2 linked regions of the Spartinivicinus poritis genome follow. The protein of the gene in region 2 interacts with the protein of the main gene of each other region in a pairwise test. Links are inferred from orthologs where the notes say so. Each region holds a gene or a part of one and is shown on either strand. Other genes may lie near its edges.

The links.
Region 1: the proteins of ptsN (region 2) and trkA interact in binary tests that used the Escherichia coli proteins (3 or more experiments, as listed by UniProt). The link is inferred for Spartinivicinus poritis from one-to-one orthologs.

The regions. Positions count from the first base shown.
Region 1 is NZ_JAPMOU010000024.1:84,044-97,117, forward strand. What follows is about bases 789-3,694. They hold trkA (Trk system potassium transporter TrkA), read right to left. Parts: upstream 2,976-3,694; coding sequence 1,602-2,975; downstream 789-1,601. Other genes in these bases: ORQ98_RS17755 (TrkH family potassium uptake protein), read right to left, coding at 789-1,583; rsmB (16S rRNA (cytosine(967)-C(5))-methyltransferase RsmB), read right to left, coding at 3,024-3,694. In the rest of the region: more of ORQ98_RS17755, read right to left, coding at 135-788; more of rsmB, read right to left, coding at 3,695-4,331; fmt (methionyl-tRNA formyltransferase), read right to left, coding at 4,331-5,293; def (peptide deformylase), read right to left, coding at 5,428-5,937; ORQ98_RS17780 (LysM peptidoglycan-binding domain-containing protein), read left to right, coding at 6,565-7,593; DNA-processing protein DprA, read left to right, coding at 7,678-8,856; purE (5-(carboxyamino)imidazole ribonucleotide mutase), read left to right, coding at 9,009-9,515; L-threonylcarbamoyladenylate synthase type 1 TsaC, read left to right, coding at 9,532-10,086; hemF (oxygen-dependent coproporphyrinogen oxidase), read left to right, coding at 10,287-11,195; aroE (shikimate dehydrogenase), read left to right, coding at 11,222-12,040; ORQ98_RS17810 (response regulator), read right to left, coding at 12,077-13,074. UniProt on the Escherichia coli protein: Part of the constitutive potassium transport systems TrkG and TrkH. May regulate the transport activity of TrkG and TrkH systems. Binds to NAD(+) and NADH.
Region 2 is NZ_JAPMOU010000001.1:333,827-350,239, forward strand. What follows is about bases 118-2,973. They hold ptsN (PTS IIA-like nitrogen regulatory protein PtsN), read left to right. Parts: upstream 118-1,242; coding sequence 1,243-1,704; downstream 1,705-2,973. Other genes in these bases: ORQ98_RS01465 (RNA polymerase factor sigma-54), read left to right, coding at 118-732; hpf (ribosome hibernation-promoting factor, HPF/YfiA family), read left to right, coding at 911-1,219; rapZ (RNase adapter RapZ), read left to right, coding at 1,853-2,704; ORQ98_RS01485 (HPr family phosphocarrier protein), read left to right, coding at 2,710-2,973. Also shown: more of ORQ98_RS01465, read left to right, coding at 1-117; more of ORQ98_RS01485, read left to right, coding at 2,974-2,979; mgtE (magnesium transporter), read left to right, coding at 3,209-4,564; ORQ98_RS01495 (RDD family protein), read left to right, coding at 4,604-5,062; LPS export ABC transporter permease LptG, read right to left, coding at 5,317-6,384; LPS export ABC transporter permease LptF, read right to left, coding at 6,377-7,510; ORQ98_RS01510 (leucyl aminopeptidase), read left to right, coding at 7,807-9,300; ORQ98_RS01515 (DNA polymerase III subunit chi), read left to right, coding at 9,396-9,827; ORQ98_RS01520 (hypothetical protein), read left to right, coding at 9,858-10,538; ORQ98_RS01525 (valine--tRNA ligase), read left to right, coding at 10,716-13,499; ORQ98_RS01530 (hypothetical protein), read left to right, coding at 14,223-14,873; ORQ98_RS01535 (chemotaxis protein CheB), read left to right, coding at 15,357-16,413. UniProt on the Escherichia coli protein: Seems to have a role in regulating nitrogen assimilation.

The sequences.
Region 1 (13,074 bases), on a different replicon or contig from region 2:
TATATGTTTTATCCAAAGCGAAGAGTTGCTTATGCGAGGCGTTAAGTAATAAATTTCAGGAGCTTATGTGAAATAAGTGACTGAAATTTATTATGAAAACAACAAAGCAGAAACACTATTCGAGAAGGATAAAATTAGCGGCGCCAGAATGTTGGGGTTAGTAGTACCAACAAGGTAAAAATCTCCAACCGTCCTAACAACATCGCAAAGCTTAAAATCCATTTAGAAGCATCAGGCAAATTACTGTAATTAACCGTTGCTTCACCTAAAGCAGGCCCGAGGTTGTTGATGCAAGATGCGACGGTGGAAAAGGCTGTTTTTAAATCCAAACCGGTTGCTACATTTGCTAAAAATAGGGCGATAAACAAAAACACATAAGCTGAGAAGAACCCCCAAACGGCTTCGATGACTCGTTCTGGAATGGCATTGGAGCCTAACTTGACGGGAATAATGGCATTGGGATGAAGCAGCAGTTTTATTTCTCTAAGACCCTGTTTGAAAATAAGCAGGACCCGAATCATTTTCATGCCACCTGCAGTTGAACCAGCGCAGCCACCTGCGAAGCTAAGCCAGAGTAGCATGTAAGGTAAAAATACTGGCCAAACCGAAAAGTCTGCAGTCCCAAAGCCTGTTGTAGTGGCAATCGATACAACCTCGAAAATGCCATATCTTAACGAGTGGGCAAAGTCATAGGAATTGGTGATAAATAAAATGAGAACAGTTATCAGACAAGTGCAGGCAAGCACAAGTAGATAGGTTTTTACCTCAGGGTCGGACAAGTAATGTTTAAAACTACGATGACGCCAGGCGAAAAAGTGTAGGGCAAAGTTAATGCCTGAAATAATCATAAAAATGACAATGATAAATTCAGCACCCACTAAATCGAAGTCACCAACACTGCCATCTCGGGTTGAAAACCCACCAATAGCAACTGTAGAAAAGCTATGGCAAATCGCATTAAATAGATCCATGCCAGCTAACCATAAAGCAAGGCAACAAGTGACGGTTAGGCTAAGGTAGATATACCAAAGGGCTTTTGCTGTTTCAGTGATTCGAGGAGTAAGCTTGGTGTCTTTTATAGGACCTGGAGTTTCTGCTCGATATAACTGCATACCACCAATGCCAAGCATAGGTAATATAGCGACGGCTAATACTATAATACCCATGCCGCCTAACCACTGGAGTTGTTGGCGATAAAATAAAATGGATTTGGGTAAATGATCTAGCCCAGTAATGACTGTTGCCCCGGTGGTGGTCAGCCCTGATAGTGACTCAAAAAAAGCATCTGTCACTGATAAATTAAGCTCATCTAACAGGTAAAGTGGAATTGCCCCGAAACTGGCCAGTACCGTCCAAAATAAAACAGTGACTAAAAACCCATCGCGAGTGCGTAGTTCGTTTTTTGAACGAAATACAGGTAGCCATATACAACACCCGCTGACTAATGTGATAAGAAAGGCGTCTAAAAAAACAGCAACTTCTTTTTCACCATAAATTTGCGCAACAATTGCGGGAGGTAGCTGCGTAATGCTAAACAGCATTAATAGTATGCCTAACACTTTTGAGATAGTAGAAAAGTGCATGGGTAAGAAATTCCTGATTTAGAAGAACGTTAGGCCAACCTGGAAAAGGCGCTCTACTTCTTTAATTCGGCGCTTATCAACCAAAAACATAATCACATGGTCATCAGACTCAATAACAATATGATCGTGGGCAATTATCACTTCTCCATTACGCACAATGGCACCAATGGAAGTACCTTCAGGTAATGGAACTTCACCAATTTTTTTGCCAACCACTTTCGATGACTTTTCATCACCGTGGGCAATTGCTTCAATGGCTTCTGCAGCACCACGACGTAAAGAGTGTACATTAACTACATCACCCCGTCTTACATGGGTGAGCAAGCTACCGATGGTGGCTGTTTGTGGAGAAATCGCAATATCAATTTCACCCCCTTGAACTAGATCTACATAGGCGGGGTTATTAATAAGGGCCATTACCTTTCTTGCACCCATTCTTTTGGCCAGCATCGCTGACATGATGTTGGCTTCATCATCATTGGTTAAGGAGCAAAAAATATCGGTTTCTTCAATGTTTTCATGCAGCAATAAATCTTTATCAGAGGCATGACCATTGAACACCAGGGTTTTATCCAGCCGTTGGGAAAGTTGATGACAGCGGTCGATATGTTTTTCGATAAGCTTAACGTTGTAATGATTTTCTATATTGGAGGCCAGGCGCTCTCCAATATTACCGCCCCCAGCAATAATAATGCGCTTGTAGTTTTCATCTAGCCGGCGCATTTCACTCATCACATCACGGATGTGTTTTCTTGCAGCGATAAAAAATACTTCATCATCAGCTTCAATAACCGTGGTACCTTCTGGCAAAATGGGAGTGCCGCGCCGGAAAATAGCCGCTACTCGGGTATCTACCGAAGGCATGTGCTCGCGAATATAACGTAACTCCTGACCAACTAGCGGACCACCGTAGTAAGCTTTTACTGCCACTAATTGCAGTGCACCATCGGCAAAGTCAACCACTTGCAATGCACCTGGGTGTTCAATTAATCGCTGAATATAGTTAGTAACGATGCGCTCAGGGCTGATGATGACATCCACTGGAATGACATCATTTTGAAATAACTCAGGGTGTGATAGATAAGCGTTCTGACGGATACGCGCAATTTTGGTGGGGGTGCGAAACAAAGTGTAAGCCACCTGGCAAGCAATCATATTTTCTTCGTCACTATTGGTGACGGCTACCAGCATATCAGCATCATCAGCACCAGCCTGCTTTAATACGTTCGGGAATGAGGCTCGCCCTGTAATCGAGCGAATATCTACCCGGTCCTGCAACTCGCGCAGTCGCTCGGCATTAGTATCAACAATGGTGATGTCGTTGGCTTCGCTAGCCAGGTTTTCTGCTAATGTACCGCCAACCTGGCCAGCCCCCAATATAATGATTTTCATCTGCTAAAAGCTTATTTGTTGTTATTACCGTTATTTGATAATGCAAGTCTAGGTTTTTAACAAGCAGGCGTAAAAGAAACCGTCATGACCGTTGATCTGTGGTAGCAATTGTCTGCCGGTACCCGTATCGATACCCCAGTTAGTATCAATAGGGCTGAGTGCTGCATCAGCCTGATTTTCAAGAAAATCTAACACTACTTCAGCATTTTCTTCTGGAATAACCGAACAGGTGGCATACACCAGTCGTCCCCCAGGTTTCAGTAATTGCCATAGTGCAGTGAGAATACTTTGCTGAGTAACGGCTAAATTATCGATATCATCAGGTCGTCTAAGCAGTTTAATATCTGGGTGACGTCTGATTACCCCAGTGGCAGAGCAAGGTGCATCTAATAAGATACGATCAAACTCGCGTCCATCCCACCAGCTGAGTGGTTTACTGGCATCTCCCTCTACTACTTGGCAGTTAAGATCAAGCCGGTGCAGATTTTCCTTCACTTTCCCTAGTCGCTGTCCATCAACATCCAGTGCAATCACTTCGGCTAGCTCTGGCTGCGTCTCTATAATATGGCAAGTTTTTCCACCAGGGGCCGCACAGGCATCAAGCACTCGCTGACCAGGCTGTAAATCTAATAAAGTGGCAGAAAGCTGTGCTGCTTCATCTTGTACACTCACCAGGCCTTCACTAAAGCCTGGGATTTTCAGTACAGGGACAGGCTGTTTAAGAGTGACGGCAGACTTTGCAAACTGACATGGAGTTGCTTCAATGCCAGCTTCATTACATTGGCTTAAGAAATCATCACGAGTTATTTTGCTTAGATTAACCCGCAGAGTCATGGGGGGATGGCTGTTGTTAGCTTCAATAATTTGTGGCCAATGATCAGGCCAGTGATGAATAAGTAACTCGCGGAGCCAATCAGGGTGCGAAGTTAATGTTTCTGGGGTTTGATCAGCTTGTTCCAGCAGTTGCTGTTGTTGGCGCTGAAACTGCCTTAATACACCATTAACCAAACCCTTTGCCCAGTTTTTTTTCAGTAGCTGACAGGCGCCTACTGTTTCACCAATGGCTGCATGGGCTGGAATGCGGGTATAAACCAGTTGGTATAAGCCAAGTAATATCAATGCAAATATATCAGCATCTTTACTTTTTAGCGGCTTTGACAGTAACTGCTTGCTACACGATGAGAGTCGAAAATACCAACGTAGCGTTCCGTAGCACAGCTCTTGCAATAGGCTGCGGTCTCTGGGTGCTACCTGTTGGCTAAATTGGGGTAGTATCTGGCTAAGTGACTGGCCTTGATTAATAACTTCTTTAATGGCTTTAGCTGCAACCATTCGCACCGGCTGATGGTCTGACATTAGCTTAACTTAACCCCCGGTTGAAACTTCTCTTTGCGACTATTCAAAAGTTCTTGAACACTCATTGATTTACTATTGGGAAGCTGTAGCTTAGTTATACATAACGAACCCTTACCACAAGCAATATTTAACCCTTCTTTATTGGCAGAGATAATAGTGCCGGGTGCCTGATCAGAGCTATTTACTGAAGAAGTGGCTAAGGGCTTGGCTTCCCAAATTCGAATACGTTGGCCATCAAGTTCAGTAAAAGCAACTGGCCAAGGATTGAAAGCCCGAACTAAGCAGTCAAGCTCAGCTGCTGATTGTTGCCAGTCAATATGGGCTTCTTGCTTGGAAAGCTTATGTGCATAGCTAGCATTATCATGGTCCTGTACTTGTGGTTGTAATTGACCATCAGCTATCTGTTGTAATGTATTGAGTAGTGCAGGTGAGCCGATTTCAGCCAATTTGTCGTGTAGTGAACCACCTGTTTCTTGATCAGATATGTCACATTCACTGATCATGAGCATGTCACCAGTATCAAGCCCAACATCCATTTGCATAATGGTGACGCCGGTGGTGTTGTCACCTGCTGCAATTGCTCGTTGAATGGGGGCAGCACCTCGCCATTTAGGTAATAGAGAAGCATGGACATTAATACAACCAAAGCGGGGTGTTTCTAGAATGGCTTTTGGCAGTAATAAACCATAAGCAACCACTACCATCACATCAGGGTTAAGACTGGCGAGCTCTTCTTGAGCTTCTTCTGATTTTAAACTGGTAGGTTGAAATACAGGTATTTGATGGGCTTCTGTTAACACTTTCACAGGGCTTGGGGTTAGCTTTCTGCCACGGCCTGATGGGCGATCTGGCTGAGTGTAAGCGGCGATAACTTGATGCTGGCTATCCAGTAAAGTCTGTAAATGGATAGCTGCAAACTCTGGGGTACCGGCGAAAACGATGCGTAGTGGCTTTGTGCTCATGGAATCTTGGTTATAGTTAAATAAAAAAGGGTTGTCGCTTGGCAACAACCCTAAATCGATAAATCTATATCAAGACAGCTTCATATGGCAACTAGTTAGTGTAATAGCATTTTAAGACACTGAGCCTTTGACTATTAGGCTGTTTGTAAACGGTGCTGTTTTTCTAGCTTCTTCTTAATTCGGTTACGTTTTAATGGCGATATATAATCAACAAACAGTTTGCCATTAAGATGGTCAATTTCGTGTTGAACACATACTGCTAACAAACCTTCACACTCCATGGTGAATTGCTCGCCATCCAGGTTTAGTGCGGTGAGCTTAATTCTTTCTGGACGGGTGACATCCTCGTAAAAGCCAGGCACTGATAAGCAGCCTTCCTGCATGTGGTCAAGCTTGTCAGTTAATACTTCAAACTCAGGGTTGATGAGTACATAAGGTTGGCTTTTGTCTTCAGAAACGTCAATAACGACTAATCGTTTATGCACATTTACCTGAGTAGCTGCCAGGCCAATCCCTGGTGCTTGGTACATGGTTTCTAGCATGTCATCGGCTAGCTTACGAATAGAGTCGTCTACTTTTTCTACCGGTGTTGCTTTGATTCTTAGACGTGAATCAGGAAACTCTAAAATATCTAAAACGGCCATTCTGCTTGATATCCTCGAAAATCGTTATAGCTAATTTTATTGTTGATAAGCTAGCTTGGCAATGACTGAAAAGCGAACACTTAACCCATCATAAAGAGATCACTCTAGGGTCTTAAATAGAAAATCTAAAGTTTAGAGTACTATTCACTATATCAGTTGCTAATATGTAATTATGCCAGCTTATAAGAGTGGCTTATTTCACAAAATTTGGTGTTGATACCCTGTATTCCTTTAATGAGTGCGCTATATTGCGCATAGAGAGTGTGAACAGTTTCTAATGCTATAAGAGACTTGTTATAGATAGTTGGCATATTGTCTGACTATTTTCTTTAATAAAATAGCTTAAGTGACTGTTTGTAGCTGAATCTGGGTGCTGTGCAAGACAAGCGTTTTACTTGTTAGCTGACTGTTGTGATTAACCAGCGCAGTGAACAGTTTGGAGAGGGGGAGTCTTTGCTCCAATCGTTAGTTGTTTACAGCAGTAGTCTGAATATTTCTGTGGTTTGGTGAAATCTTCGGACTAGTATATTTGAAATGAAATAATCAATGCTGCTTGTTTTCCCTTTTTTACAGGGTTTAAACGGGTAGTGAATGCCAACATGATAAGTAATAATAAAGGATAACACCATGAGGAAATCGCTTCTTGGGGTTGTTTTTTCCTGCCTGGTCAGCTTTTCAACCGTGGCTGCTGAAAATCCCATCCGAGCTGATCATCCTAACTCTTACACCGTAAAAAAAGGTGATACGTTGTGGGATATAGCTAACCGTTTTCTAACAAAGCCCTGGATGTGGCCTGCAATTTGGCACGTAAATCCAATTATTAAAAACCCCCACCTTATTTATCCAGGAGACCAGATAAACTTGGTTTATATTGATGGTAAACCTTATCTGACTATTGGTAAACGAGGGGCTGGGGGAGTGATTAAGCTGAGCCCGAAAATTCGTAAAACTCCAATTAAATCGGCGATCCCTGCTATTCCATTGAATGCTATTAATAGCTTCATGGACAGAAGCCGTATAATTGATGATGAAGAAGTTATTGAAAAAGCTCCGTATGTCATTTCTAGTCGACAAGAGAGGATTATTAACGGCGTCAATGACCTCATTTATGCTCGTGGCGAATTTAAAGACGATGCATCAGCTTATGGTATCTTCCGTCGTGCAGAGCGATTTACTGACCCAAAAACTAATGAGTTTTTAGGCGTGATGGTGATGGACATTGGTGTTGGAGAGATTAAAGACGTTGCTAATGATATTGCCACTATCAATATTACTGAGAGTAATAGTGAAATCAGAGTTGGCGACCGGATGCTGGAAACGGAAGAGCGTCGTCTGCAACCAGTTTTTCACCCCAGCTCACCTAAAAAAGATGTGGAGGGAGAAATTCTAGCTGTGGTTGGCGGGGTTAACCAAATTGGTCAGTTTGATAATGTGGTTATTAACCGGGGTACGCGTGATGGTTTAGAGACTGGTAATATCATGACTATTACCACAAAGTTAACCATTAAAGACCATGTGACTAAACAATATGTTGAAATGCCACCTGATGAAGTGGGCTTATTGATGATATATCGCCCGTTTGAGAAAGTAAGTTATGCAGTGGTATTAAAGGCGACACAACCTATTAAAACGGGAGATGGTGTCATTAACCCTTAAATAGACCCTACGCTTTGGGTATAGCCATTTCATAAATTCTGGGGCATATTTTGCCCCATCCCTCCCTGCTAAAGAACAGAAAACGTGTCTAAACAAATAACATGGCAAAAGCTGTCAGATTGGGTGTTGCTGCACTCTGTAAGCGGTGTTGGTGCCAACCGTTTTAGCCAGTTAGTAGCACGGTTTGGTAGCCCCACACAGGCATTACAGCAACCTGCTAGTAAATTGTCTGATTATTTACCCGCTAAAAGTATCGAAATAATACGAGAGATTCAGCAAGGTGCGGGTAAAGAATATGACCAGCTGCAGTCATTGCTGGTAAAAACGGAGCAGTGGCTAGAACACCCCAACCACCATCTTATTGCCTGTATTGATGAGTGCTATCCGAGAGCTTTTAACCATCTCACTGACCCGCCTCCTTTATTATTTGCTGTTGGTAATCCTGATTTATTAGAGCTGCCACAGCTATCCATTGTGGGTAGTCGACATCCATCCAAAAGTGGAGAGGAAAATAGCTATCACTTTGCTAACACTATGGCGAAAGGGGGCTTTACTATTACCAGTGGCTTGGCAGATGGCGTTGATGCCGCTGCCCATAAAGGTGCTTTAGATGCAGAAGGGCATACTATAGCCGTCGTTGGTACTGGTTTAGACTTGGTTTATCCTGCTAAAAATAAAGCACTAGCTGAACGAATTAGCCAAGATGGCTTATTAATTTCTGAATTTCCTTTAGGCACCAAACCACAGGCAAGTAATTTTCCTCGTCGTAACCGTCTGATCAGCTGTCTAGGGCTGGGGGTGCTAGTAGTTGAAGCGGCATTACAGAGTGGATCGCTAATTACGGCACGTTTGGCTGCAGAGCAAGGGCGAGAGGTGTTTGCTATTCCTGGCTCTATTCATAATCCACTTAGTAAAGGGTGTCATCAATTAATTCGGCAAGGTGCTAAGCTGGTTGATAGTGTCGAACATATCTGGGAAGAGCTAAAACATAGCTTAAATACTTACTCTGCTGTTAGAGAGCTGAGCATAGCTGTAGCTGGTCAAGAACCAGAAGAGCAGCCAGTTATTCAGTCATTAGAGCTGGAAGACCCTAATCAACAGCAGGTTTTAGATGCTATTGGTGATGAAACCACTTCTATGGATATGATTATGGCGCGTACAGGGCTAGCTGCCAATGATGTCAATAACCTGGTGCTAGAACTGGAAATGCAGGGTTTTATTGCTGCTGTGCCAGGTGGAGTGGTACGAAACCCTACTCAGTAATTTTAAACGCTGGTGAGTTTTTATAAAATGCCCACCAGAAAAATATAAAATGAGATTACTAATAAAACCTAACCAACTGGTTAGTCTTGCATCCCTGATTGGAGTGGGGTAATTTGCGTTTTTTTCGCTGACTAGCTAATGAGGTGCTAATTATGGCTAAGCCTTTTGTGGCCATTTTAATGGGGTCTGATTCAGACTTTCCAAAAGTTGAAGCAGCAATTGGAGTTTTGAAAAAACTATCAATTCCTTATGAAGTGCGAGTCCACTCAGCTCATCGTACTCCAGATGCAACTCATCAATATGTTACAGGTGCTGATCAGCGTGGCTGTGCTGCTTTTATCGCTTGTGCAGGTATGGCTGCCCACTTAGCAGGTGTAGTTGCCTCTTTAACTGTTAAGCCAGTTATTGGTGTGCCAATTGATGCAGGCCCACTAGATGGCTTAGATGCATTGATGTCTACAGTACAAATGCCAGGTGGTATTCCGGTTGCGACAGTAGCAATTGGTAAAGCGGGTGCTAAAAATGCTGGCTACCTTGCTGCACAAATTATTGCCGTATCTGACGTTGATTTAGCTGAGCGCTTAAAAGCTGATCGTGCAGAAAATGCTAAAGAAGTGTTAGCAAAAAACGAAGCTTTGCAAAAGCAGCTAAACGGCTAACATCTTCTTATTCATTATGACAGCTGATGTATTTCAGATCGCCGTGAGTGCTATGCACGGCGGCGGTGTCGTGGCTTATCCTACTGAAGCAGTTTGGGGACTTGGTTGTGACCCCTGGCAGCAGCCAGCAGTAGAGGAAATCCTTAAGCTGAAACAGCGCCCTATGGAAAAAGGGTTGATTATGGTTGCAGCTGATATAAGTCAGATTGAGCCATTAATTAAGGCTGTGACAGCCGAACAATTGACACAGCTTAAAACAAGTTGGCCTGGCCCTGTCACCTGGCTAATGCCTGATCCAGAGAACTGGGTGCCCCAATGGGTTAAAGGGGAACACAGCGCTGTTGCAATACGGGTAAGTGATCACCCTATTGTAACGAAGCTTTGTCGATTGATAGGAAAGCCAATTATCTCCACTTCAGCTAATTTAGCTGGTGAGCCAGAACTAAAGACTGAGCAGGCAGTTAGGCAACAGTTTGGTGATAAGCTGGATGCAGTTGTTTCTGGAGAGCTGGGTAATCAGACTAAGCCATCGCAGATTAGGGATCTGATGACTAACCAAATATTACGATAATACCCTTCGCGAATGAATCTTAGGCTTTGTTATCGTCGCTCTTCACCCCAGTCATTTATTACACATAAACTCCTGGGGCTTTATCGCTTGATGGCCTCGCCTAAAATGTCCTTCGCTGTGGGTAACTTTATTCTTGATGGTCATCTCTCCTTCCGATTAAATATACTTCTTGTAAGAATTCCTCAATATTGGATGCGATTGTGACTCAGCCAGATATTCAAGCCGTTAAAAATTACCTTCTTAACTTACAAGACAATATTTGTCGTGTATTAGAGCAGGAAGATGGTGAAGCGAAATTTCAGCAGGATGAATGGCAAAGAGAAGGAGGAGGCGGTGGCCGTACTCGGGTGATTAGCAATGGCGCTGTCATCGAAAAGGGGGGCGTTAACTTTTCTCATGTATTTGGTGCAGGCCTGCCTGCATCAGCAACTGCTGCAAGGCCAGAATTAGCGGGACGTAGCTTTCAGGCATTGGGGGTGTCGTTAGTTATTCATCCTCATAACCCTTTTGTGCCGACTTCTCATGCTAATGTTCGCTTCTTTATGGCGGAAAAACCTGGTGCCGATCCGGTGTGGTGGTTTGGTGGGGGGTATGATTTAACGCCATACTATGGTTTTGAAGAAGACTGTAAACATTGGCATCAAACGGCCAAAGAAGCCTGTGAGCCTTTTGGCAATGATGTTTATCCTCACTATAAAAAATGGTGTGATGACTACTTTTTCTTAAAACATCGTAATGAACCAAGAGGTGTTGGTGGGTTATTTTTCGATGATTTAAATGAGTGGGGGTTTGCAAAAAGCTTTCAGTTCATGCAAAGCGTAGGTGATAGCTATATTAAGGCTTATCAGCCAATTGTAACAAAGCGTAAAAATCAGCCTTACAACGAACAACAAAAAGCTTTTCAGGAGTACCGTCGTGGTCGATATGTAGAATTTAATTTGGTATACGACAGAGGAACGCTATTTGGTTTGCAGTCTGGTGGTAGAACAGAGTCGATTTTAATGTCGTTGCCACCGAAGGTTCGTTGGGAGTATAACTGGCAACCACAGCAAGAAAGCTTGGAAGCTGAGCTTTATGAGAAATTTTTAATTCATAAAGAGTGGGTATAGAGCGGCTATAGAGAGGAGAGTAAACCATGACAGATCAATATGCAGTTGTTGGTAATCCTATTGCCCATAGCAAATCTCCCGCTATTCACCAACGGTTTGCAGCACAAACCAACCAGGATTTAACTTATAATACGCTATTAGCACCACTAGACGCTTTTGAACAAACAGTAAAAGACTTTTTTGCTCAAGGTGGTAAAGGCCTTAATGTAACAGTGCCATTTAAACAAAATGCTTGGCACTATGCTCAACAGTTAACTGATGCAGCTAAGCGGGCTGGGGCAGTCAACACTCTTTGGCTTGATCAAGAAAATCAATTGTGTGGTGATAATACAGATGGCGTGGGCCTGGTAACTGATTTAGAAATTAACCAGCAAGTAGTACTGAAAAATAAAAAAATACTGATTTTAGGTGCGGGTGGTGCAGTTAGAGGAGTATTAGAGCCAATCATTTCTAAACAACCCGCCAAAATTACTATTGCTAATCGAACCGTAGCAAAAGCAGATAAGCTGGCTGACGATTTTGCTGACTTAATGGCAATGGAAGCTGCTAATTTTAGCGCATTGAGTGAAACCTTTGATATTATTATTAACGGTACCTCTGCTAGTTTGCATGGTGATATTCCGCCATTACCAGATGTGGTTATTGGTCCGCAGACTATATGTTATGACATGATGTATAGTGCTGAAGCAACAGCATTTAACCAGTGGGCTAAGCAAAAAGGATCACAAAAGCAAATTGATGGTTTAGGTATGCTGTTGGAACAGGCTGCTGCTGCGTTTTACATTTGGCGTGGTGTTAATCCAACGACAAAAAATGTTATAGAAAAAATTAGACATGAATTGTAGGGGGGATGCCCCTACATTTGTATACTGAAGTGTGCTCTATAATAACCAGCGCTTCAATACTTGTTGGAGTTGTTCTAGTTTAACAGGCTTGGTTAAATAGTCATTCATTCCAGCAGCTAAATATTCTTCCTGATCACCTTCCATGGCATTGGCTGTTAAGGCAATAATAGGTAGCTTGGACAAGTTTTTACGACGAATTACTTTAGTTGCCTCTATACCATTCATAACAGGCATTTGAATATCCATGAGTATTAAAGATAATTCTTCAGAGTTAATGATATCAATGGCTTGCTGGCCATTCTCAGCTTTTAAGCAGGTAAAGCCGAGCTTATTAAGCATTTTAGTTGTGATCATTAAATTAGTTGTATTGTCATCTACAACTAAAACAGGTGCAAGTGAGGGTAATTGCTCAAGTATGGATGAAGAGCTTTGCTCTTGTTCATCTCGTTCGTAAATATAGGGTTTTCCTAGTAGTAAATTAATGAAAGTATTAGGTCTGAGTGGTTTCAGTAAATTATATTGAGCTAGAGGAAATAATTTATCTTTGCTTCTATGTGGCCATTTTATAGTAATCACTGAGTATTGCTGTAACTGTTCAGCAGAAGATAAACTTTCTAAATCCTGTTCACTGATAATATCTAAGTCTAGCCAAATTTGTGCGATCTTTATTTTTTTTAGTTTACTTAATAACATAGTTATATTTTGAATGAATATAACTTGCCTGTTGCATGCCTTACATTGAACTGTGAACATCCTTTGTAAAATATTATCTGTTACCCAAACAATCACAGGGACTTTGGTATATTGAACCATGTGCCAGCCTTCAACAACAGGAGGTAAACTGACTGAAAACCAAAATGTACTGCCTTTACCCTCTGTAGAGGTAAAACCAATATTACCCTGCATTAGCTGTACTAAGCCCTTAGAAATAGCTAGGCCAAGCCCTGTTCCTTCAATGGGTTTATATTTAGCATCATGAGCTTGTTCGAATTCAGTAAATAACTTTTTCTGATTGTCTTTGGTTATACCTCTGC
Region 2 (16,413 bases):
CTTATGCGTCGTACTAAACTTAAAGAAGAAGAACTAGCCGAAAGCATCAAGTTGATTCAAGCCCTTAATCCAAAGCCTGGCGCTGACATCCAGCCATCTGAAACAGAATATGTAATTCCTGATGTATTTGTCAGAAAGCATAATGATCGCTGGTTGGTAGAGCTTAATGCGGAGGCCACGCCTAAACTACGTATAAATAATAATTACGCATCATTGGTTAAGCGAGCTGATAGCAGCTCAGACAACACTTATCTGAAAAACCATTTGCAAGAAGCCCGTTGGTTTTTAAAAAGCTTACAAAGTCGTAATGAAACACTAATGAAAGTAGCAACTCGCATAGTTGAACATCAGCGTGGTTTTTTAGAGTATGGCGAAGAGGCAATGAAGCCATTAGTCCTGCACGATATCGCCGAAGCAGTGGGTATGCACGAATCTACTATATCTCGAGTAACTACCCAAAAATACATGCATACGCCAAGAGGCATCTTTGAGCTGAAGTATTTCTTCTCAAGCCATGTCAGCACCTCATCAGGCGGAGAATGCTCATCTACGGCTATCCGAGCTATCATTAAAAAGTTAGTATCAGTAGAGAACCCTAAAAAACCATTAAGTGACAGCAAAATTGCCAGCTTACTGGAAGAACAAGGTATCAAGGTGGCAAGACGAACGATTGCCAAATATCGTGAATCCCTATCCATCCCACCGTCTAACGAACGAAAGCGGTTGGTATGAAGTGGATGCATGTGTAGAGGTATCAAACAGATTAGCGCTCAACCATGCGTTATATTGACTAGCAACAAGCAATACCAAATCTGCTGGCATTACACTCAGTAATGAAGCAGTTGACAATCAGCCTTACAATTAAGTGAAGCTGGTTAACAACCATTAAGTCCTATTAGGAGGTCGTTGCATGCAAGTTAACATCAGTGGTCATCATGTAGAAGTGACTGATGCGTTGCGCCAATATGTCATCAAAAAGCTCGATCGCATTGAAAACCATTACGATAGCATTACTAACGTGCAAATCACCCTAAGTGTCGAAAAACTGCGCCAAAAAGCAGAAGCGAATTTGCATGTAAGAGGTGCTGATATTGCCGCCACAGCAGAATCTGAAGATATGTATGCAGCAATTGACTTACTTAGTGATAAACTAGGCCGGCAACTCAGCAAGCATAAAGAGAAAACCCTGGATCGACTCCAGGGAGCCAGTATTCGTTAAAGTAGTTTACTTATTTAAAAAGCATGAAAATCGAACAATTCCTTCTCCCGCAATGCACCCTTACCGGGGTGCAAGGGGGGAGTAAAAAACGTGTTTTACAGCTTATTGCCAACCTATTAGCCGAGTATTCCAGTGATATTGATGCTAACGAGCTGTTTGATAACTTAATCAACCGTGAGCGATTAGGGAGCACAGGCTTTGGGAATGGGATTGCCATTCCCCATTGTCGCCTTGAAAGCTGCCACAAGCCATTTGCCTGCCTGCTAAAACTGGAAGAAGGCATCGACTTTGACGCAATAGACGGACACCCTGTGGATGTTATTTTTGCCCTGGTCGTTCCTGCCGAAGCCACTAATGAGCACCTCGCCATCCTACAAGAGCTAGCCACTCGATTTGAAAACTCAAGCTACCGCAATAACTTGCGCCAAGCAGACACTAATCCAGACTTATTTGATGTAGCAATCCAAAGCGTTCCTACTGCATAAATTTACCATCGCTTGTCTCTATTCATTTGCAGTGAGCGTTCTTATGATATTCGCTTGAAGCACTCTTCTGGCGACTATTATTTAATTAACTGCCGTATATCATTTAAACTCTGTTATAGTAAGAATTTACAAAACACTCTGCGTATTTATGAAGTTAATAATAATTAGTGGCCGCTCAGGCTCAGGCAAAAGTACAGGCTTACATGTACTTGAAGACCAAGGCTATTATTGCATTGATAATATGCCTGCTGGCTTACTCCCTGCCTTTGTTGAAGAAATGGAAAAAGAGCCTCTCTATGATAAGGCTGCTATTAGTATTGACGCTCGAAATATCTCTCAGGATTTAAGGCGCTTCCCATCTATCATGAATGCGCTTAGAGAACAAAAAATCGAAGCCGAAATTATTTACCTTGATGCAGAGCATGCCACTTTACTCAAGCGCTTCAGTGAAACCCGACGCAAACACCCATTATCCAGCCAGCAATGCTCATTAGATGAGGCGATCAAAAAAGAAAAAGAAGTGCTAGAGCCCATTGCTCGACTGGCTGACTTGACCATTGATACCAGCCAGCTTTCACTTCATGAACTAAGGGACACCATAAGCAAGCGCGTTGCTCGCAAGCAACATAGCAGCATGGCACTACTATTTCAGTCATTTGGCTTTAAAAAAGGAATCCCCATTGATGCAGACTATGTGTTTGATGTACGCTGTTTGCCAAACCCCTACTGGGTCACCCATTTACGGCAATATTCAGGGCTAGACGAGCCTGTAAAAGAGTTTTTAGGCTCCCAACAACAAGTGTTGGATATGTTTGATGACATTAAACGCTTCGTAGAACGTTGGCTGCCGTGCTTTGAAGCAAATAATAGAAGTTATATTACTATTGCTCTTGGGTGTACGGGTGGTCACCATCGTTCAGTCTATATCAGTGAGAAACTCGCTACTTACTTTTGTGAAAAGTGGCCAAATGTTCAAGTACGTCATCGAGAATTGCCTTAAGCTCCATGATTCAAGAAAAAGTCACAATCATCAATAAGCTAGGCTTACATGCCCGAGCTGCAGCAAAGTTTGTGTCTACTGCTGCCGCTTTTGGCAGCTCCATCAAACTCGGCAAAGATGGAAAAATGGTAGACGGCAAAAGCATTATGTCAGTGATGATGTTAGCAGCCAGTAAAGGGACAATTTTAGATATTGAAATTGATGGTGAAGATGAAAAAAGAGCATTTGAGGCCATTACTCAATTGATCAATAACTATTTTGATGAAGGCGAATAACTTTTTCACTACCAGCACCAGACTTCTGGAATCACCTATAAAACTGGCTACAATCCACAATACCAGTAGCCAGGCTCTTCAGGTAAACTAGCCCGCCAATCAGTAACTAACGTAACTAGTACTACATCCTATAAATAAGAGTGAAGGAAGCCTGCCATAAACTGCTAACTACCACTTATTTATAGGATGCGGCACTAAAGCCAGCTGCACTCAGCAATAGGATTACCTGATGTCCACACAACAACTCGGAAAATCAGAGGATCAACTACAAGAACTAAGCCTAGCGCTGGATCAAGGGATCTCTTCGCCTGTCAAACGAATGCTGAATAGCCTTCCTGCAGCAGATACCGCGCATTTAATTGAGTCTTCACCTCCTAAGGTCAGAGGCTTGCTATGGCAACTACTTGAGAAAGAGCAAGAAGCCGAGGTACTGCAGGAGCTCAGTGATGACGTCCGCCAATACTTCCTGGATCAAATGAATGCAGCTGAAGTGGCAGAAATTACCACAGGCTTTGATCCCGATGACTTGGCCGACCTGTTACAGCAATTACCAGACGCAATCACCCAACAAGTGTTGTCTTCTATGGATGCTCAGGATCGGGCTCGTGTCGAGCATATCCTGTCTTATCCAGAGGATACTGCTGGTGGTTTAATGAACACGGATACGATCACCATCCGCCCCAGCAATACGCTTGATGTGGTATTACGTTACCTGCGCCGCCATGATGAGCTGCCAGCAATGACGGATAGTTTATTAGTAGTTAACCGTCAGGATGCGTTTATTGGTGTATTACCAATTAATAAGCTGCTGACCACCAACCCATCAATCACTGTTCGTGAAGTGATGAATACAGATATTGAGCCCATCAATGCCATGACACCTGCCAGCCAAGTTGCTCAACTGTTTGAGCGGCAAGACCTGGTATCGGCTCCCGTTATTGATGATGGTGGCAAACTACTGGGGCGGATCACCATCGATGATGTTGTAGATGTTATTCGTGAGGAAGCAGATCACTCACTCATGAGCATGGCTGGCTTAGAAGATGATGAAGATACCTTCGCGCCCGCCATGAAAACAGCTAAGCGCCGGGCAGTCTGGCTGGGTATTAACCTTATTACAGCGTTTGTTGCTTCTGCCTTTATTGGTATGTTTCAAGAGACTATTGATAAGGTGGTTGCATTAGCGGTATTAATGCCAATCGTAGCCAGCATGGGTGGCATCGCTGGCAGCCAAACCTTAACCTTGGTGATTCGTGCAATGGCCTTGGGCCAAATCGGTAAATCTAACACGTTTTGGCTACTTAACCGCGAATGTATAGTTGGGCTGGTGAATGGTTTGATTTGGGCACTGGTTGTATCGGGGGTTGCCTACGTTTGGTTCGATGATGGGATTATTTCAACAGTTATTGCTGCAGCAATGATTATTAATCTAGTAGTTGCTGTTATATCAGGAGCCGCACTGCCCATTATTTTAAAAACCTTGAAAATTGACCCTGCACTGGCAGGTAGCGTAATTTTAACCACTGTTACAGATGTTGTAGGCTATATCTCATTTTTAGGTCTAGCTACTTTATTTTTGACTTAACACGTTTTTGACTTAGTTACAGGCAGTTGACGATTTTTCATGACTCAAACACTTTCATCTATAGGCTCCGCTCCCCTTTGGCGACGGCTAGCCGCTATGATATACGACAGTTTACTGTTAGTTGCTATCGCTATTGTTATATCAGGCCTTCATCTATGGCTAAGTATTACCTTGGTGGGAGAAGCTAAAGCCACTGCAGTGGGATTTAAGTGGGACTTAAGCGCTATTTTACTTATAGGCTTTTTTGGTTTTTATGCTTATTTCTGGCGAAGAAGTGGTCAAACACCAGGAATGATTGCCTGGCGAATTATGGTCGTCAACTACGAAGGAAGAACCATCAGTCTCAAGCAATGCCTGATTCGTTTTATCGCAGGCATCCCCAGCTGTATATTAGGTGGCATCGGTATTTTGTGGGTTTTATTTGACCCAAAAGACCAAGCGATTTACGACTATGCGGCGAAAACAGAAGTCGTATTACTGGAGAAAAATAAGAAATAATTATTAAACCTGTCTTTTTTAACTAGGCTGCTGCAAGAAGCAGGTGAGTTAGTTAGCTTCCCCCTTTGAAAAAGGGGGATTGAGGGGGATTTTTACAAGTAAATAAAGCGGAGATAGCTCACAAACTACGATCACTTTAAATCCCCCCTAGCCCCCCTTTATCAAAGGGGGGAACAGCTTTTGCTGCAGCTTCAAAGGAAGAAGAGCCCCAAAGCACTCTTTACAACAACACCAAACTTAGGTTAGGCAAGTAGCTACCCTGCCCTTTTCAGTAAAATCCCACCCACCGTAAAGCACAACAGTAGTGGCACAATCACAGCAATTAGCGGCGAGAAGCCAAATACCAAACTGGATGGGCCAAGTAACTCTTGGAAGATATTAAAAGAAAACCCAACAATTACTCCAATAAAAATACGTAACCCCATTGTGACAGAACGGAGTGGCCCAAACACGAAAGAGATACCCACCAGTACTAACCCGATAATAACTGCAGGCTGCAATAGCTTTCGCCAAAATGCTAACTGATACTCACCTGCATTCAACCCTTGCTGGCTAAGGTAATCAATATAAGTGCTTAAACCGCGAATTGATAAATCATCCGGCTTTACCACTACGACATTAAGCAGATCCATAGACAAGCTGGTTTGCCATTGCAAAAATGGTAGCCGCTCAGTGGTTACACGATCACCTTTAAACTGATTAGACTGAATATTCTGCAATAGCCAATAATCACCTTTAAAGATGCCACGATCAGCAAAACTAGCCTCTAACAGTTCTTTTTTATCATTAAATTTAAAGCGGGTAATTCCATGCACGATACCACCAGGCTCTACGGCATTTAAATGCATAAACTCATTGCCTTCCCGATGCCACACCCCTTGTTGACTGAACTGAGATGAAGAGCCATCTTTACTACGGGCAATTGCTCGGCCACTATCTGCTAACTGTTCAGTATAAGGTGACACAAACTCACCTATGGAAATACCAATTAAAATAGTCAGCAACGTTGGCTGCATGACTCCCCACACGATTCGCCAGAGTGATACCCCTGCAGCACGCATGACTACCAGCTCACTATTGCTGGCCAATGCTCCTAAGCCAACCAAACAACCAATCAGCGCAGAAAAAGGAATAAATTTATAAATACGGTTAGGGATGGATAAACCAATATACTGTAGTACTTCTAGCAACTGATAACTGGCTTTCATGCTGGCTAACTCGGCTACAAAAGCAAAGAGCATATCCAGCGATACAATCACTAATAGCACCAAAAAGGTAGCATTCAGGACACTAGTGGCAATATAACGGTCAATCTTATTCATCTTCTGCCACCTCTGATGCTACTGCAGCTTGCTTCAGCTGTTTTTGCTGTCGCCTTTTCATCTGGAAGGGCTCATAAGCCAAAATTAACATCGCAACAAGCAAAAATAGCCCATGCACCCCCCATAACCCTGCTGGAGGAATTTTCCCATCCTCAACGGCACCTTTAGCACCAATTAATAGTGCCAAGTACACCAAGTAAGTCAAAATAGCAGGCAATAATTTTAAATAACGCCCTTGTCGTGGATTCACTTTACTTAATGGCACAGCCAGTAATACGACAATAAATACCAGCACTGGTAATGACAATCGCCACTGCAGCTCTGCGACATGACTAAGCTCACTAGAGCCTATCAGTTCACTGGTGGCTATGGCTTTAACTTTATCCGTTTCTTTACTGGCCTTACTTTCTGGCATTTTTATACCGTAAGTATCGTACTCAGTAATACGAAAGTCCGCCTGACCAGGAGTGCCGTCATAACGGTAACCTTTGTTTAGAATCAAATAGCGGGCACCCGTTTGTGGCTCAACATGCTGTACACCACCATCAGCCAAGAGTAGCGTGATTCCCCGCTTGCCGATGGCTCCATTTTTCTGAGAGATAAATACATCTCCCATTTGTAGCCTGTCTTCCGACAAGCGCTCGGTGTAAGTTACCCGACCAGCATTCTCTTGCTCTTGAAAGCGGCCTGGAGCCAACGTTTCAAATTCAGTCAGTGCATCTTGTTTTGCAAAGATTTCTTCAACATTTTTTGCTCCCCATGGCGTAACAACCAATCCAAGTAGCGCTACTATGCAGGCAACAACTGCAGCTGGAGCTAGTGTCTGGGTTAAAATATTGGTTTGGCTAACCCCACAAGCAGTCAGCACTGTCATTTCACTTTCGATATAAAGCCTGCCATAGGCGAGCAAAATACCAATAAACAAACCTAAGGGAATAATCAGCTCTAAAAACTCAGGCAGTCGATAGCCCATAATGACAAATAAAAAATCAGCACTCAGTTGCCCTGAAGCAGCTTGTGCTAAGTACTTGTTAAAGCGGCCACTCATAATAATAAGTAACAGTACACCGCTAACAGCCAACATGGCTGTAAAAACTTCTCTTGCTAAGTAGCGGAAGATAATCAACTGGCTCTCCTAACTTACTCTCCAAATACTACCCAATACCTATGACAGCGTTTTCTTTACAATTGCGCGACGAAAACTTTCATCCCCCTGACAAGATCAACCTGTATATAAGCAATCAAGAGCAGACTCTGTTACACTCAAACACTTAAATTAATAGGGTTTGTCAAACAATTAGCTCACAGCACTGCCATTCCAACTGATATTAATTGGGCAATATGCCCAGCCACTTTTCAGTAGCCATTGGCAAAGGCTGCTAATTATCCAACAAAGCGATAAATTTGTCTTGTGGGGTTTTCATGGAATTTCTAATCAAAAACACACAACCTGCCACTATCAGCACTGATTGCTTAGTGATACCGGTATTCGAAAACTCAAAGTTAAGCGACACCGGAAAAGCCCTCGACGAAGCAGCCAAGGGACAATTACACAACATTATTAAACAAGGTGATATTGCAGGAAAACCAGGTGATACACTGGTTATGCCACAACTGGGTGAAGTCAAAGCCAAACGTATTTTACTTTTTGGTGCAGGAGAGCAAAACAAAAAATTATCCACTGATGATTTAATTAAGTCACTATCAGCTGTATTTGCTGCACTGAATCAGCTCAACTTAAAACAAGCAGTTCTTGCCTTAGCTGATATTCATTTAGCAGACCGCGAAAAAACCTGGGTAGTTCGCACTGCGGCACAACTGGCTATTACCAGTCAGTATGAGTTTAACCAGCTAAAATCAACCAAACCCAAAACAACCAAAAACAAATTTAAAAAACTGATTTTTCTTGCCCCTACATCTACCCACAAAGCCCTTGAGCAATCTACCCAAGAAGCAGCTGCTATTGCCAAAGGCATTAATGTAGCGCGTGACCTTGGTAACTTACCTGGCAATATTTGCACCCCCAGCTATCTAGCGAAACAAGCCAAACAATTGGACAAGGATGAAACCAAGCTAAAAGCCACAGTACTTGGTGAAAAAGAAATGGAAGAACTGGGCATGGGCTCCTTCTTATCTGTTGGCAAGGGCAGTAAGGAGCCAGCCAAATTAATTGTCATGGAATATAACGGTGGCAACAAAGGTGACAAACCCCATGTTTTAGTGGGCAAAGGCATTACCTTCGATAGTGGTGGTATCAGCCTGAAGCCTGGCCAAGGTATGGACGAAATGAAGTTTGATATGTGTGGTGCAGCCAGTGTGTTTGGTGCAATCAGCAGTGTTATTGCGCTCAAACTGCCCATTAATGTTGTCGCTATCGTGGCAGCAGCAGAAAACTTACCCAGCGGTAATGCATCTAAACCCGGTGACATAGTAACTTCAATGTCAGGTCAAACTATCGAAATTCTTAATACCGATGCAGAAGGACGACTGGTATTGTGTGATGCATTAACCTACGCTGAAAAATTTGAGCCTGAGTCAGTGATTGATATTGCTACATTAACTGGTGCTTGTGTGGTTGCACTCGGTAGTCATGCATCAGGCATGTACAGCAATAATGAAAAGCTGGCTAAGGCACTACAAAAAGCCAGTGATGAAAGTTATGACAGAATCTGGCCTATGCCTCTTTGGGATGCTTACCAAAAGCAGTTAGACAGCAACTTTGCTGATATGGCAAATATCGGTGGTCCAGAAGCTGGGTCAGTAACAGCAGCTTGCTTTTTAGCTCGCTTTACTAAGAAATACCATTGGGCCCACTTGGATATTGCTGGTAGTGCTTGGCTGAGAGGTGATAAAAAAGGTGCCACAGGCCGACCTGTTAGTTTGCTTGTGCAGTATTTAATCAACCAAACTAAGTAGTAATGCAAGGTTGGTAGACTCTCTGTTGTCCGACTTTCAGTTGGCCGATACCCTGTCGGCCAACCTCTGTTACATATTCATGATACCCACTTAGCATGACACGTATTGATTTCTATATATTGCCTGACCAACAACCAGCCGCTCGCCAACAGTTTTGTTGCCGTTTAACTGAAAAAGCCATCAAACATGCCAAGTCAGTCTATATTCATACTAATGGGCATGAAGAAGCAGAAATGCTTGATGAGCTACTATGGTCCTTTCGTGAAGATAGTTTCATTCCACACCAGTTAGTAGCCAAGCATGATGAGACACCCTGCCCAGTAAAGATTGGCTGGCAACTGCCGCCATTATCATCAACCAGCCTGCTAATTAACTTGACTGACACAGTACCTTCATTTGTTGATCAATTTGAGCGAGTTGCAGAAATTGTTGCAGGAGATGGCATAAGTCGCAAAACTGCACGCCAGAACTTCAAAAGCTATCGAGACAAGGGGTATTCTTTACACAGTCACAATATTCGAAGTTAGCACTTATTAAATTATTTGTATTACTGCTGTATGGCCAAGCTTTACTTTACTAAACCAAACTCTAAACAACCTAATGGCACAGGTAAGCCTGATCACCGGCAATTAACTGAGTCAGGGCGCTCTAAAAATAAGCAAGGGCATTCCCCTTCCTCCAATTCTTTAGAGCGAACCGACATACCCACCCTAAATGACATAGCAGACTCAGCTTTGAATAAAGACCAACAGCCCAGTGAAGTAGCCCAACAAGCTAAGCCCACCACCGATATACCAACCCTAACAACACCGACTGCAAAATCTACTCAGCAAAGTCGAGCTAAGAGTCACCAAACTAAGCAGCCTGCTTCGAGAGCACCCGCTCAAAATAATATCAATGAGAATAATCCCTTTATTCCTGACAGTGTTAAAACAGCACATGTACAACATAAGCTAACAACCAACCACAAAAAAGCAAGCCAACCAACCACTTCTACAGCCAATCATTCTGTTTCTCAAAGCCAGTTTCAAAGCGAACAATCAGCCAGCAGCTTAAGAAGAATTAAAAGTCTGGATGATGGTGTTCGTAATAAATTACGACAAGAGCTGGAAATGCAAAGCGAAATTGTGCTACAAGAACTCATTGATGAGTTTATTCCGCAAATTGAAGCAGAATTCCACAAGCGCATGCGCGCAGAAATAAGCGACATCATTGATCAAATTATTAGCAGATCTTAGTCCCACCCTTACTCAAGGGCACTACTAAAAATAATATTTTTTCATTTTAGAAGTACTCTTAACTTAATTAGTTGTTTCCTTTCAGCTACCCCTCTTAACTGAAAGGTTATACCTTATGTATAATCCTTAACTGTTGAAGATTACCCATTTAAAAGGCAACCGGTAATAAGTATCACCATGGATAAAACGTTTAAGCCACATGAATTAGAGCGCCAATGGTATAAAACCTGGGAAGAGAAAAGCTATTTCGTTCCTCAGGGTGAAGGAAAGCCATACTCTATAATGATTCCTCCCCCCAATGTGACAGGCAGTTTGCACATGGGACACGCTTTTCAAGACACTATTATGGATGTCTTGACTCGCTACCACCGAATGAAAGGTCAAAAAACCCTATGGCAGGTGGGTACTGATCATGCTGGTATTGCTACCCAAATGGTGGTGGAGCGCCAATTATTAGCGCAAGGTGTTAGCCGTTTAGATCTTGGTCGAGAAAAATTCCTGGAAAAAATCTGGGAATGGAAAGCCGAATCTGGTGGTACAATTACTGAACAATTACGCCGAATGGGCGCTTCTGTCGATTGGTCCCGCGAACGCTTTACCATGGATGAAGGCTTATCGAATGCAGTAAAAGAAGTGTTTGTTCGTTTGTATGAAGAAGACCTGATTTACCGAGGCAAACGACTGGTTAACTGGGACCCTAAACTACATACGGCAATATCTGACTTAGAAGTTATTTCGGAAGAAGAAAATGGCCACTTATGGCATTTCCGCTACCCGCTAGCTGATGGCGCAAAAACCGCTGACGGTAAAGACCATATTGTAGTAGCCACCACTCGCCCAGAAACCATGCTCGGTGATACAGCTGTTGCCGTCCACCCCGAAGATGAACGTTACCAGGCATTGGTAGGTAAGTTTATTGAATTACCATTAACTGGCCGCCGCATCCCTATTATTGCTGATGATTATGTGGATCAAGCATTCGGCACAGGCTGTGTAAAAATCACCCCTGCCCACGACTTTAATGACTATGAGATTGGCCAACGTCATCAGCTACCAATGATTAATATCCTAACCATTGATGCCAACCTCAATAATGAAGTACCCGAAAAATACCGTGGCATGGAACGATTTGCTGCCCGCAAACAAATCGTTGCTGATTTTGAAACTACTGGTCTACTGGAAAAAATCGAAGACCACAAGCTGAAAGTACCCCGTGGAGACAGAAGTGGTGTAGTTATTGAGCCTTATCTGACTGATCAGTGGTATGTCAAAGTAGGCCCACTGGCAGAGCCTGCCATCAAAGCAGTTGAAGATGGGGATATCGAGTTTGTACCTAAGCAGTGGGAAAACACCTACTTTGCCTGGATGCGCGACTTACAAGACTGGTGTATTAGCCGTCAGTTGTGGTGGGGTCACCGTATTCCAGCCTGGTATGATGAAAATGGCAATGTCTATGTAGGGCGTGATGAAGCTGAAGTTAGGGAAAAGCACCAAATTAGCCCAACGGTTAAGCTTCGTCAGGATGACGATGTACTGGATACCTGGTTCTCTTCTGCGCTGTGGACCTTCTCAACCCTGGGCTGGCCAGATGAAACACCTGAATTAAAAGAATTTCACCCAACGGATGTATTGGTCACTGGTTTTGACATCATTTTCTTCTGGGTTGCCCGGATGATTATGATGACCTTAAAGTTCCGTGGAGAAATCCCCTTTAAGAAAGTGTATGTACATGGGTTGGTTCGCGATCAGGATGGTCAAAAAATGTCTAAATCGAAAGGCAATGTACTCGACCCACTCGATTTAATTGACGGTATTAGCTTTGATGACTTATTAAACAAGCGCACCAGCGGCTTAATGCAGCCTCATATGAAAAAATCCATTGAGGCATCCACTCGCAAACACTTCCCAGAAGGGATTGCTCCTTATGGCACAGACGCCTTGCGCTTTACATTCTGTTCATTAGCCTCAACCGGCCGTGATATTAAATTCGACATGGGCCGGATGGAAGGCTATCGCAACTTCTGCAACAAAATCTGGAACGCCGCAAGGCTGGTCTTGAGTAATACTGAAGGCGAAGACTGTGGGCAGAATGATGGTGACGTTGAACTAAGCTTGGCTGATCGTTGGATTATTTCACGCTTACAACAAGCCGAGCAAGAGGTTGCCGAAGCAGTTGAGTCCTTCCGCTTAGATCATGCCGCCAATGCAATCCAGCAGTTTGTTTGGGATGAATTTTGTAGCTGGTACCTTGAGCTATCAAAAACGGTCATTTATGACAAAACGGCGAGTGACGCTCAATTAAGAGGCACTCATCGTACCATGGTTCGGGTATTAGAAGCCACTTTACGTCTGGTACACCCCTTTATGCCATTTATCTCCGAAGAAATTTGGCAACGCTTGGCATCATTAGCAGGCAAACAGGGTGATACCATCATGCTGCAGCCTTACCCAGAAGCTGATAACAGCTTACTGGATCAGGAAGCCATGGCTGATATTGAGTGGGTCAAAGGCGTTTTGGTTGGGGTGAGAAATATCCGTGGCGAAATGGATATCAGCCCGAAAAAGCTAGTGCCAGTGTTACTACAAAATGGCACCGCTGAAGATAAAGCGCGCTTAGAAGCCAACCAAACTTATCTGCAAAAGCTGGCCAATATTGAGTCAATCACTTGGTTGGAAAGCACTGACGAAGCCCCGACTTCAGCGACTCAGCTAGTAGGCGACATGAAAGTGCTGGTACCAATGGCTGATTTAATTGATAAATCAGCTGAGCTTGCTCGCTTAAGCAAAGAAATCGACAAATTAGATAAAGAACTCAGCCGCTTACAAGGCAAGCTGAATAATCCGAATTTTGTTGATAAAGCACCTGCTCAAGTGGTTGATAAAGAAAAAGCCAAGTTAGCAGATACACAGGCTGCACAACAAAAACTGTTGGAGCAAAAAGCCAGCATAGAAGCTTTATAAGATTCTACAACACTTTGGACAGTGTCGCGAAAGCTGGAAAATATGGGGTGATAGGGTGTTCTGGAACTGCTGTCAGGAACAGCTAAAGCGCTAAAGGCCATGAATGGCCTTTAGCGCGGTGGAAGAATATCCTATTAATCCATATTTATTCTCACCTTTTGCAACACCCTCCCCTTTCTTTACTTATTGATTATCCCCACCCGCTCTTTCACTCTCCTATCATTCCTACGCTACACTTACCCTAATAATGACAAATTGAAACAGCTGTCAAAGTAGAAAAGACAAAGGACATGAAAAAATATATTGAGCTGATGGCAGATCGATTTCTGTTCATGATTACTGCCATCATTATGATATTACTAGCCTGGTTATTTTGGAGCAGTAGTGGTCAATCAATATTCTTTGAAATTTTCATTTTAATTGCCATTACTTTACTAGTAGCTGAAAATGTACATCTACGACTACGAATTAAAACTCTCAAACAAAACGACAATTCTAATTAATTTTTAATAATTGCTAAAACCATTCCAATTTAACTCTTTTAAATTAAAACAGCTATTTCCATTGATCTATAACAAAAAAAGCCAAGCAAGTAAAAAACATTATACGTTTGTCTATATTGATTATTCTTTTTTTTAGCTCTAGCCTGAACACGCCACCAGATATTATAAATTCTAACAATTCTGGCTAATACACCTCCCTTCTTAGAATAGGACTCATAAAATGAAAAAGAATATAGTTAAAACAACTATTGCTTTAACGTTAATGACCGTTTTACCTCAGTATGCATCCGCAACAGATTATGAGTGGGATCCGGATATTGAATTATTAAGTGAAGAAGAACTTCAACCCCTTAATCAAGATCAAGTGGAAACGGTAAACTCTATTATTTCTCGCAGTATGCGGATATGTAAAAATCAACGAGTACCAGCAGGCTGGGTAATTACTGGAGAAGCTTCAAGTACACGTTGTTCTGGTAGTTTCCCCAATATGTGGATTATCAAACAACCAGGCAATTCTGAAAGTGTATGCAAAGTTTCCAACATACCCAATGGATATGTCATTAAAGCAGAAGCTTCAAGCACTTCTTGCCCTGGTCGTTTTCCTAACGTTTGGAAAATAAAAAAACCTGGAAGCTCTGAAGCTATCTGCAAAGTTTCTAAAATACCTGATAATTATATTATCACCAGTGAAGCTAGCAGCACCTCTTGCCCACACCGTTTCCCGAATTTATGGCGAATAAAAGTGCCAAGTAGAGTAGATACTATGTGCTCAGTTTCACCTTTACCTAACGGTTATGTAATTACTGGCAGAGGCAGCAGCACTTCCTGCCCAGGCCGTTTTCCCAATACCGCAAAAATCCGTAAACTGTAAATATCACACTGTATACTTTTTCACAGATAGAAAAGGCCCCAATAAAGGGGCCTAACAACATCAAAAAAATCCAGTAGCCTTTTGTTTATACCCTACACAAAAAGCCTTTAAGGCTTATTGTCACAATATCTTCCTATAATAACTATACTTTCATCATAAAAATTTAACATTATACACCACTCTATACTCCTATATTCTTAAGTTTACTTATTTTCAACAGTCTAAAATCAAACCATTAATCATCAACAAACTAATACTTAAATACATGGATCACTATGCATACTTTTTATGCCTGTACGGTATATTACATGTTTTAATGCCATACATAGGAGTGAAATAGCACTTATATTAGCCTGAATGTTAGATAATACTTAACAAGAAGGATAATGTGGCAGCAATTATAAGAAAATAGTCATGCAGCATACATATTGAGCAGCTCAGTCAAATTCTGGATCAATATCAATATTAAAGGAAACCCTTCTAATGGAAGATAAAAGCAAGGAAGATGTAAGAATTAATGCTGCCAACTCTTCAGATATAGTAGTAGATGAAACGAAAACAACAACTGAACAAAGTCAGGACAAAGAGCAACCTGCAATACTACCAACAAAAGCGCCTGAATATGTCGTAGGTATTGGTGCATCAGCAGGCGGTTTAGAGGCATTAGAAGAGTTATTCCGAGCCATGCCATTACAAACAGGTATGGCTTTTATCATCATTCAACACCTGTCACCAGATTATAAGAGCTTAATGAATGAGCTATTAGCGAGAAAAACCGACATACCGATTCATATTGCTGAAGACCAAATGCCAGTTGAAAAAGACAACATCTACTTACTCCCTCCTAAAAAAGAAATGATTGTCTCAAATGGTAAATTATTGCTCACTGAACGAGAACATAGCGATACCATCAATATGCCAATCAATACGTTCTTTCGTTCACTGGCAGAGACTTATCAAGATAAAAGCATTGCGATTATCCTATCCGGTAGTGGTTCCGATGGCAGTAAAGGCATTAAACTTATTCATGATAGTGGGGGTTTTGTCATTACCCAAAATCTTGACTGCTGCAAGTTCGATAGCATGCCACGTAATGCCAACAAAACCAAATGTGTTGATCTTTCCTTACCGACAGATGAAATTCCTGATGCGTTAATTAAATATTCCAAGCGCACCATCAAGGCCACCCAACAAATTGCACTGGGTTCCTTGGAAGCCAATGAAGGTCGATTTACAGATATCATTGTGCTGCTAAACAACCGGTTTGATTTAGATTTTTCTGAATATAAACCTTCAACCATTGTACGTCGATTAGAAAGACGACTGGCAATGATTCAAGCTGAAACACTAAAAGATTACACCAATATTCTGTTATCCGATGAAGAAGAGCTAGAGGCACTTTACTTTGACTTATTAATAGGAGTTACCCAGTTTTTTCGGGACCCAGAAGCTTTTCAAAGTTTAGGCCAAAAAATACCAGATTTACTGAAAACACTTCAATCTGAAAGCAATGAAGAAACTCGCATCTGGGTACCTGGCT